DNA from 4 places in the Serratia bockelmannii genome. Region 3 is predicted to be linked to each of the others. Evidence: predicted binding sites of a transcription regulator. Region 3 holds the regulator's gene; each other region holds the start of a gene.

Region 1 (2,201 bases), 2.3 Mb from region 3:
TCACGCCGTTGTTCTGGCCGAAGCAGGAGTTGGGGAAGGTATTGAACACCGCCGACAGCATCGAGTTCAGGCCGTTGGCCAGTACGCCCCCTTTTAGACGCTTCATGTACAGCGGCCCGCTGACCGGCTGTTCGGAGACATCAGAGGTGGCGGTGATGTCGCCGATGGTTTCCAGCGAGGTGACCATAAAGATCAGCATCAGCGGCAGCAGCAAGTTCCAGTCGAAGCCCAGGCCGTAATAGAGCGGCGTGGGAATAGTGATCGCCGCCGTGGGTGCCGCCGGAGCGTCGGCGGGCAGCATGTCCATCGCCCAGGCCAACAGATAGCCGACCGCCATGGCGATCACCAATGAAGCGACGCGCAGGTAAGGGTTGCGCTGGCGGTTCAGCAGGATGATGACCGCCAGCACCGCGCCGGCCAGCAGCAGGTTTTTCGGTGAGCCGAAGCTGTGATCGTTCATCGCGGCATAACCGCCGCCGATCGAGGTCAAACCGACCTGAATCAGCGACAGGCCAATGATCATCACCACGATGCCGGAAACCAGCGGGGTGATGATGCGGCGCGCCAGATGCAGCACGCGCGACAGCAAAATTTCGGTGCAAGAAGCGACCATCAGGGTGCCGAACAGCGCGGCCATCATGGTCGGCACGTCGGCGCCGCCGTTTTTCAGCGCCAGACCGCCCATGATCAGCGGCGAAACGAAGTTGAAGCTGGTGCCCTGAATCGACAGTAGCCCGGAACCCACCGGCCCCCAGGTTTTGATTTGCAGAATGGAAGCCAGGCCGGAGGCGAACAGCGACATGCTGATGATGTGCTGGGTATCCTGCGCCGGCAGGCCCAGCGCCTGGCAGATCAGCAGCGCCGGAGTGATCACCGCAACGAACATCGCCAACAGATGCTGGCCGGCGGCAAACAGCGTTTGCGGCAGCGGCGGGCGGTCTTCGAGGCGATAAATCAGTTCGCTGGCGCGGGATTCTGAGGCGGCTTGGCGTGTGGCATCAAGCTCGGAGGATGACATGCTCATGGTGTGGCGTTTCCAGATACGGCAAAGCAGGCATTTTAATGCGCCGCCCCGCAAAAGCAAACGGTTGCGCCTAAATATTATATTGTCAACTTTCCTGTTTATGTCGCATTTTCATTCATTTTTTCTTGTCATCTTAGCGTTTTTTACTTCTAATCCTGGACTCATCAAGTTTAAAAACTCAGTGGTTTTCTATAACTTATTATTTTTATTTGGATCTTTTCCCTTACATGGAGTACCTGGATGTTTCATCTTGATACTTATGGCACGTTAGTCGCCGCGACGCTGGTTTTGCTCCTCGGGGGCAAGTGCGTCAGAAGCATTCCTCTGCTGCGAAAATATACCATTCCTGCCCCCGTCGCCGGCGGTTTGCTGGTGGCCCTTCTGTTGTTAGCCCTGAAAAAGTTCGCCAACTGGGAAATCAGCTTTGACATGTCGCTGAAGGATCCGCTGATGCTGGCCTTTTTCGCCACTATCGGGCTGAATGCCAACCTGGCGCGGTTGCGCGCCGGCGGCAAGGCGCTGATGGTATTCCTGTTCGTGGTGCTGGGGCTGCTGTTGGTGCAGAACGCCATCGGCATCGGCATGGCGAAAATGCTGGGGTTGGATCCGTTGATGGGCCTGATCGCCGGGTCGATCACCCTGTCGGGCGGCCACGGCACCGGGGCGGCCTGGAGCAAGCTGTTCATCGAGCGCTACGGCTTTGAAAACGCGACGGAAGTCGCCATGGCCTGTGCCACCTTCGGCCTGGTGCTGGGCGGCCTGATCGGCGGCCCGGTGGCGCGCTATCTGGTCAAACACTCCTCTACGCCGGAAGGCACGCCGGAAGACAGCGTGCAGCCGAGCGGTTTCGAGAAGCCGGAAAGCGGCCGCCTGATCACCTCGCTGGTGATGATCGAAACCATCGCCATGATCGCCATCTGTCTGAGCCTGGGGCAGCTGATTGCCGGCTTGCTGAACGGTACGGTGTTTGAGCTGCCTAACTTCGTTTGCGTGCTGTTCGTCGGGGTGATCCTCAGCAACACGCTGGCCTTCACCGGTTTCTATACCGTGTTCGAACGGGCGGTATCGGTGCTGGGTAATGTCAGCCTGTCGCTGTTCCTGGCGATGGCGTTGATGAGCCTGCGCCTGTGGGAGCTGGCTTCGCTGGCGTTACCGATGCTGGCGATCCTGGCGGTGC
Region 2 (2,201 bases), 1.1 Mb from region 3:
TCATAGCCGCCGACCCGGCGTTTGACGATCGCCAGCTCGCCCAGCGCAGCGAACACCTGCGGCCATTCGGCGGCGCTCGCCAGCAGCTGCCACGGCGCGGTCGCCAGGCCGAGCTGGTCGAGCAGCTGTTTTTGCGTCAGGCGATCCGCCAGACGCGGGAAGATGTCACGGTTGACGAAGGCGCTGTGGGTCGCCAGCTCGCGCGTCAGCGCGGTTTCTGGCCAGCGTTCGATCTCGGCGGTAATGACGCTGTTCTGATACGGCACCGCTTCAGGTTCGGCATCGATGCCGACAGGGTAGACGGCGATGCCCAGCGGTTCGCCGGCCTGGCGCAGCATGCGCCCCAGTTGACCGTTGCCCAGTACGCAAACCGGCTTCATGCGTCCTCCCGCGGATCGGGGTGGTTCAAGACGTCTTCGGTCTGCGCCTGACGCCAGTCCGCCAAACGCTGCGCCAGCGCGGCGTCGTGCAGCGCCAGGATCTGCATCGCCAGCAGCCCGGCGTTGGCGGCGCCGGCTTTGCCGATCGCCAGCGTGCCCACCGGAATGCCGCGCGGCATCTGTACGATGGAGTACAGGCTGTCTACGCCGCTCAGCGCGGCGCTTTGCACCGGCACACCCAGCACCGGCACCAGGGTTTTCGCCGCCAGCATGCCCGGCAGGTGCGCCGCACCGCCGGCGCCGGCGATGATCACGTCAAAGCCGTTGGCGGCAGCCTGCTCGGCGAAGCTGAACAGCTTGTCCGGCGTGCGGTGAGCGGAAACGACTTCGACATGGAAGGGGACATCGAGCTGGGTCAGGACTTCGGCGGCGAACTGCATGGTGGCCCAGTCACTTTTCGATCCCATTACAATTGCGATTTTAGCCCCGGTAGTGGCGGCTGAAGCGGCGTTGGCTCCCATGGGTGTAAGGCTCCTGTGATTTTTCTGGCGTCGGCTGAGGGCCGAATGAGGGCGTAGAGCATACCATGAGCGCACGGCGAGGAAAACGGTTGCGTCGCCGGTTTTCACCGGCGAAAGCGCGAATTTTTACTCGCGCGCCAGTGCGGAATTCAGAATGGGAATGAGATCAGCTCGACGGCGTCGGCGCTGACTTTGATCATCGATCCTTCGACGTGCCAGGCACCCAGCACCGCGCGATGGGCTTCGCCGTTGCTCAATGCCAGCCGGTGCACCGCCGGGCGATGGGTATGGCCGTGGATCATCCAGTGCACGTCGTGGCGCAGCATGGTTTGCTCGACCGCCTGCGGGTTGACGTCCATGATGGCGTCCGACTTGTACTGGTTGGATTGCTGGCTGCGGGCGCGCATCTTGGCGGCGATCTTCAGTCGCCAGCGCAGCGGCATCGCGAGGAACAGTTTTTGAATCAGCGGGTTGTGCACTTTACGACGGAATTGCTGATAGGCTTGATCGTCAGTGCACAGGGTGTCGCCGTGCAGGATCAGGATCCTGCGGCCGTACAGCTCCAGCACTTTTTCTTCCGGCAGCAGCTGCATGCCGCTGGCGCGGGCGAAGCGTTTGCCGAGCAGAAAATCGCGGTTGCCGTGGATGAAATAGCAGGGCACACCGGCCTGTTGCAGCGCTTTCAGCGCCGCGGCGATCTCCGCATGCAGCGGCTCGGGATCGTCGTCGCCGATCCAGGCTTCAAACAGGTCGCCGAGGATGTACAGCGCGTCGGCGTGCACCGCTTCGCGCCGTAAAAAACGCAGAAAACCGGCAGTGATTGCCGGTTCCTGTGCGCACAAGTGCAGATCTGCGATGAACAGCGTACTCATGCAGCCGCGATTACTCGCTGACGGTCACGCTGTTGATCACGACGTCTTCTACCGGTACGTCCTGGTGCATGCCGCTGCGGCCGGTTTTCACGCCTTTGATCTTGTTGACCACGTCCATGCCTTCAACCACTTCTGCAAACACGCAGTAGCCCCAACCTTGCGCGTTTTCGCCGCGGAAGTTCAGGAAGTCGTTGTCAGCCACGTTGATGAAGAACTGTGCGGTGGCGGAGTGCGGATCGTTGGTACGTGCCATTGCCAGGGTGCCGATGGTGTTTTTCAGACCGTTGTTGGCTTCGTTCTTGATAGTCGCGTTGGTCGCTTTCTGGTTCATGCCCGGCTCGAAACCGCCGCCCTGGATCATGAAGCCGTTGATCACACGGTGGAAGATGGTGTTGTCGTAGAAACCGGCGCGGCAGTAGTTCAGGAAG
Region 3 (2,201 bases):
CGCGGTCAGCTGAATATCGCCGTGGACATCATCGTCAAACCGCAGCGCAGCCGCCAACTGGTGCTGGATTTCTACCGCCATTTCCCCGACGTTGAACTGATGTTGCAACCCGAGGTGTTTAACGGCGTGTGGGATGCGTTGGTGGACGGCAGGGCGGATATGGCGATTGGCGCCACCCGCGCGGTGCCGGTCGGCGGCGGCTTCGCCTTTCGCGACATGGGGGATATGAACTGGCTGTGCGTGGTCAGCCCGCAGCACCCGCTGGCACAATTGGCAGGGGCGTTGAATGACGATCGGCTTAGGCCGTACCCTGCGCTTTGTCTGGAGGACACTTCGCGCAATCTGCCCAAGCGTGTCACTTGGACGCTGGATAACCAGCGGCGGCTGGTGGTGCCGGACTGGACCTCGGCGTTCGACTGTCTGTGCGCCGGGCTGTGCGTCGGTATGATGCCGGCGCATCTGGCGCTGCCGCGGGTGCAGCGCGGTGAGTTGAAGGCGTTGCAGCTGCAGCAGCCGTTTCCCGCCAGCCCGTGCTGCCTGACCTGGCAGCAGGATAAACCGTCACCGGCGATGAGCTGGCTGCTGGCGTATCTGGGTGATGGAGAGACGTTGAATCAGGAGTGGCTGAGTGAGGTGGAGCCGGAAGCTGCGCAGGCTTCCGGCGCGGGGGATTAGCGGCGGTAGTCGATGAACGGGCCGTCGGCGACCGAGCGGCGTTCGATCAGCTTCGGATGCACTTCGATCACCTGCGACTCTTCGCGCTTGCTGATGATGCGATCTAGCAGCATGGTGAAGGCCATTTCGCCCAGGCGCTCTTTCGGCTGGTGAATGGTGGTCAGCGCCGGGGTGAAGTAGCGGGCGTTGCGCACATTGTCGTAGCCGATCACGGAAATATCCTGCGGCACGCGCAGGCCCAGCTCGTCGGCGGCGCAGATGGCCCCCATCGCCATGATATCGCCGCCGCAGAATACCGCGGTCGGCCGCTGTTTTTGCGACAGGATTTGGTGCATCGCCTTATAGCCGGACTCCGGCTCGAAGTCACCCTGGACGATCCACTCTTCGCGAATGTCGATATTCGCTTCCTGCAGCGCCTTCATAAAGCCCTGGTGACGGCCACCGCCGGTGTTGCGTGACAGTTGGCCGGGAATGGCGCCGATATCGCGGTGGCCGCGCTCGATCAGGTAACGGCCGGCCAGATAGCCGCCTTCGAACGCGTTATCGATGATGGTATCGGTGAAGTCGCCGCGCGCGGCGCCCCAGTCCATCACCACCATCGGGATGTTACGGTAGTCTTCCAGCATGCCCAGCAGCTGATCCGGATACTCGGAGCACATGACCAGCAGGCCGTCGACGCGCTTTTGCGCCAGCATCGCCAGGTAGGCGCGCTGCTTGTCGAGATTATTGTGCGAGTTGCACAGGATCAGGGTGTAGCCTTTGCTGTAGCAGCTGTTTTCCACCGCCTCGATCACTTCGGCAAAGTAGGGGGCTTCGCTCGAGGTGGCCAGCAGGCCGATCGACTTGGTGTGATTGACTTTCAGGCTGCGCGCCACGGCGCTCGGCGAGTAGTGCAGCTCTTTAATGGCGGCCCACACGGCCGCTTTGGTCTCTTCGGCGACGAAACGAGTCTTATTGATGACGTGCGAAACGGTGGTGGTGGAAACGCCCGCGCGTTTGGCCACATCTTTAATCGTTGCCATGTAAGGAATGACTCCTGAACTCACATGTTTACAGCATGTAAGTGTGATGTTAATCGTTTGCCTACGTAGATCCTTCTCCAGAGAAGCGAAAACTGAGTTTTTAGTGTGTTGAAGTCTTCAGCGCTTAATCAGGAGGGGCATGAATGCCGGTACGCAGTTGTGAACTGCGAATTTTGTCGCATATTGAACAAAAGTGGAAGAGGTAATCGAGATTATAAACCGGGAAATGATAACAAGATTTTATCGGCGAACTGTGGGAAAATGATTTGACGTACTAATTGTGCGCCTTTTATCCTTAGGAAAGCCCATTTTAAAGGAGTTGTCATGGATACCGAATTGAAGATGTCGCTGTTCACTACCGTCTGCGCGCTGGCGGTCATTATCGCTTTCAGCTTCGTTGCCGCGTTGAACTGATTTACCCCCGGTTATAAAAAAGGCGCAGCCAGGCTGCGCCTCATCACCTCAGAACCTGCGCTTACGCCAGGTTTTCCGCTGCGAAGGTCC
Region 4 (2,201 bases), 1.4 Mb from region 3:
GCCGGGCGTCTGGCCAAGCTGCCGCGCGACGGCGGCAAGGTACGCGCGGTGGTGGGCATGCTGTCCGACAAGGACATCGCCGGCACGCTGGCCTGCCTCAGCGAGCAGGTGGATGAATGGTACTGCGCACCGCTCGACGGACCGCGCGGTGCCAGCGTCGAACAGCTGGCGCAGCATCTGACGGAACCGCGCCGCTTTAATGATGTCGAAACTGCCTGGCGGCAGGCTATGCAGGATGCTGATAAACAGGATATTGTGATCGTCTGTGGATCGTTCCACACCGTGGCGCAGGTGATGGCGGCGTTAGACGAGATGCGGGGAGTGTGAGTGGCGAGTAAATTTCAGAACCGACTGGTTGGAACCGTGATTCTGGTGGCGCTGGGGGTAATCATCCTGCCAGGGTTGCTGGACGGCAAAAAGAAGCATTACGAGGATGAGTTCGCGGCCATTCCATTGGTGCCGAAGGCGGGCGACGTCGAAGAGAACGACGTGCTGCCGCCGGTGACGCAGCCGTTGCCGGCGCAGCCGCCGGAAGGGGCGGGCGCGCTGGTCGAGCAGCAGGCGGCCAACGAAGCGGCGGCGCAACAGGCGGTGCGGCAGAGCGCTCAGCAACCGACGCAGGTGGCGCCGCCGCCGGTCGAGACGCGTCCTCAGCCGGTGCAGCAGCCTAAGCCGAAGCCGGTGGAAACCAAACCGGTGGAAGTGAAACCAAAACCGGTACCGCAGCCGAAGCCGGTGGAGGTGAAACCGGTGCCGAAGCCGGAACCGACGCCGAAACCAGAACCGGCGCCGCAGCCAAAACCGGCGGAAGAAAAAGCGCCGGCCGGGCAAGCCTATGTCGTGCAGCTCGGGGCGCTGAAGAACGCCGCCAAGGCGAACGAGATTGTCGCTTCGCTGCGTCTCTCGGGCTATCGCGCCTTTACCGTGCCGTCAACGCCGGTGCAAGGGCAGATCACCCGCATCTACGTTGGCCCGGACGCTTCCAAGCAGAAGCTGCAGGCGGCGCTGCCGTCGCTGAACTCGATCAGCGGGCTGAGCGGGCAGGTGAAGCCGTACGGCCGTTAAACCCCGCGGGGGCGCAGCAGGATGCGCCCCTGAATTCAGGAGTGGTGGAGAGAAAGCGAGAGAAACCGCGCCTTTTACAGGCGAAATCACCTATGTAGGCGCGGCGATTGGGAATTTTTTAATCGCCGCTTTTTATTTGTAACGTGGTAGGAAATCCCCTACGCAAACGTTTTCTTTTTCTGTTAGAATTCGCCGCGAATTGGATGCAGGGGCGATTCATCATTGGAATAGTTCATGGTCTGGATTGATTACGTCATTATAGCGGTGATTGGATTTTCGGCTCTGGTGAGCCTGATCCGAGGGTTTGTTCGCGAAGCATTGTCACTTGTGACATGGGGATGTGCGTTTTTTGTTGCCAGCCATTTCTACTCTTACCTTGCGGTCTATTTCACTCGTTTTGAAGATGAACTGGTGCGAAACGGCATCGCGATCGCGATTTTGTTCATCGCGACCCTGATCGTAGGGGCTATTGTTAACTATGTGATTAGCTCACTGGTAGAGAAAACCGGGTTGTCGGGCACCGACCGGGTGCTGGGCATCTGCTTCGGCGCACTGCGCGGCGTGTTGATTGTCGCGGCGATCCTGTTCTTCCTGGATACCTTTACCGGCTTTTCACAAAGTGCCGACTGGAAACAGTCGCAGCTGATCCCCCAGTTCAGTTACGTCATCAGGTGGTTCTTTGACTACCTGCAGAGCACGTCGAGTTTCTTGCCGACCCAATTGCCGGGGCGGTAGCGCTGATGAGGAAAAGACAACATGTGCGGTATTGTCGGTATCGCCGGTTTCATGCCGGTAAACCAGTCGATTTATGATGCGCTGACGGTGCTTCAGCACCGTGGCCAGGATGCCGCAGGCATCGTCACCATTGACGCCCACAACGGGTTCCGTTTGCGTAAAGCCAACGGCCTGGTGAAGGATGTGTTTGAGGCGCGCCATATGCAACGCTTGCAGGGCAACATGGGCATTGGCCATGTGCGTTACCCGACGGCCGGCAGCTCGAGCGCCTCTGAGGCCCAGCCTTTCTACGTCAACTCGCCGTTCGGCATTACGCTGGCCCACAACGGCAACCTGACCAACGCCCATGAGCTGCGCCAAAAGCTGTTCGAAAGCGGCCGCCGCCATGTCAACACCACCTC

Evidence for each region. The regulator PurR, encoded in region 3, represses purine synthesis genes. The targets are predictions, from matches to a motif close to CANGCAAACGTTTGCNTG.
Region 1: ACSJLU_RS24370 (nucleobase:cation symporter-2 family protein) is a predicted target of PurR. The motif match lies at 1,078-1,095, and genes of this name have one in related genera.
Region 2: purE (5-(carboxyamino)imidazole ribonucleotide mutase) is a predicted target of PurR. The motif match lies at 980-997, and genes of this name have one in related genera.
Region 4: cvpA (colicin V production protein) is a predicted target of PurR. The motif match lies at 1,225-1,242, and genes of this name have one in related genera.

Annotation. Positions count from the first base shown of each region.
Region 1 is NZ_CP196512.1:5,137,178-5,139,378, reverse strand. It holds gene ACSJLU_RS24370 (nucleobase:cation symporter-2 family protein) at 1-1,024, opposite strand, end outside; gene gltS (sodium/glutamate symporter) at 1,265-2,201, shown strand, end outside.
Region 2 is NZ_CP196512.1:1,150,699-1,152,899, forward strand. It holds gene purK (5-(carboxyamino)imidazole ribonucleotide synthase) at 1-380, opposite strand, end outside; gene purE (5-(carboxyamino)imidazole ribonucleotide mutase) at 377-901, opposite strand; gene ACSJLU_RS05430 (UDP-2,3-diacylglucosamine diphosphatase) at 1,051-1,773, opposite strand; gene ppiB (peptidylprolyl isomerase B) at 1,784-2,201, opposite strand, start outside.
Region 3 is NZ_CP196512.1:2,267,059-2,269,259, forward strand. It holds gene punR (DNA-binding transcriptional activator PunR) at 1-675, shown strand, start outside; gene purR (HTH-type transcriptional repressor PurR) at 672-1,697, opposite strand; gene cydH (cytochrome bd-I oxidase subunit CydH) at 2,022-2,111, shown strand; gene sodB (superoxide dismutase [Fe]) at 2,173-2,201, opposite strand, start outside.
Region 4 is NZ_CP196512.1:3,629,314-3,631,514, reverse strand. It holds gene folC (bifunctional tetrahydrofolate synthase/dihydrofolate synthase) at 1-327, shown strand, start outside; gene dedD (cell division protein DedD) at 328-1,065, shown strand; gene cvpA (colicin V production protein) at 1,300-1,800, shown strand; gene purF (amidophosphoribosyltransferase) at 1,822-2,201, shown strand, end outside.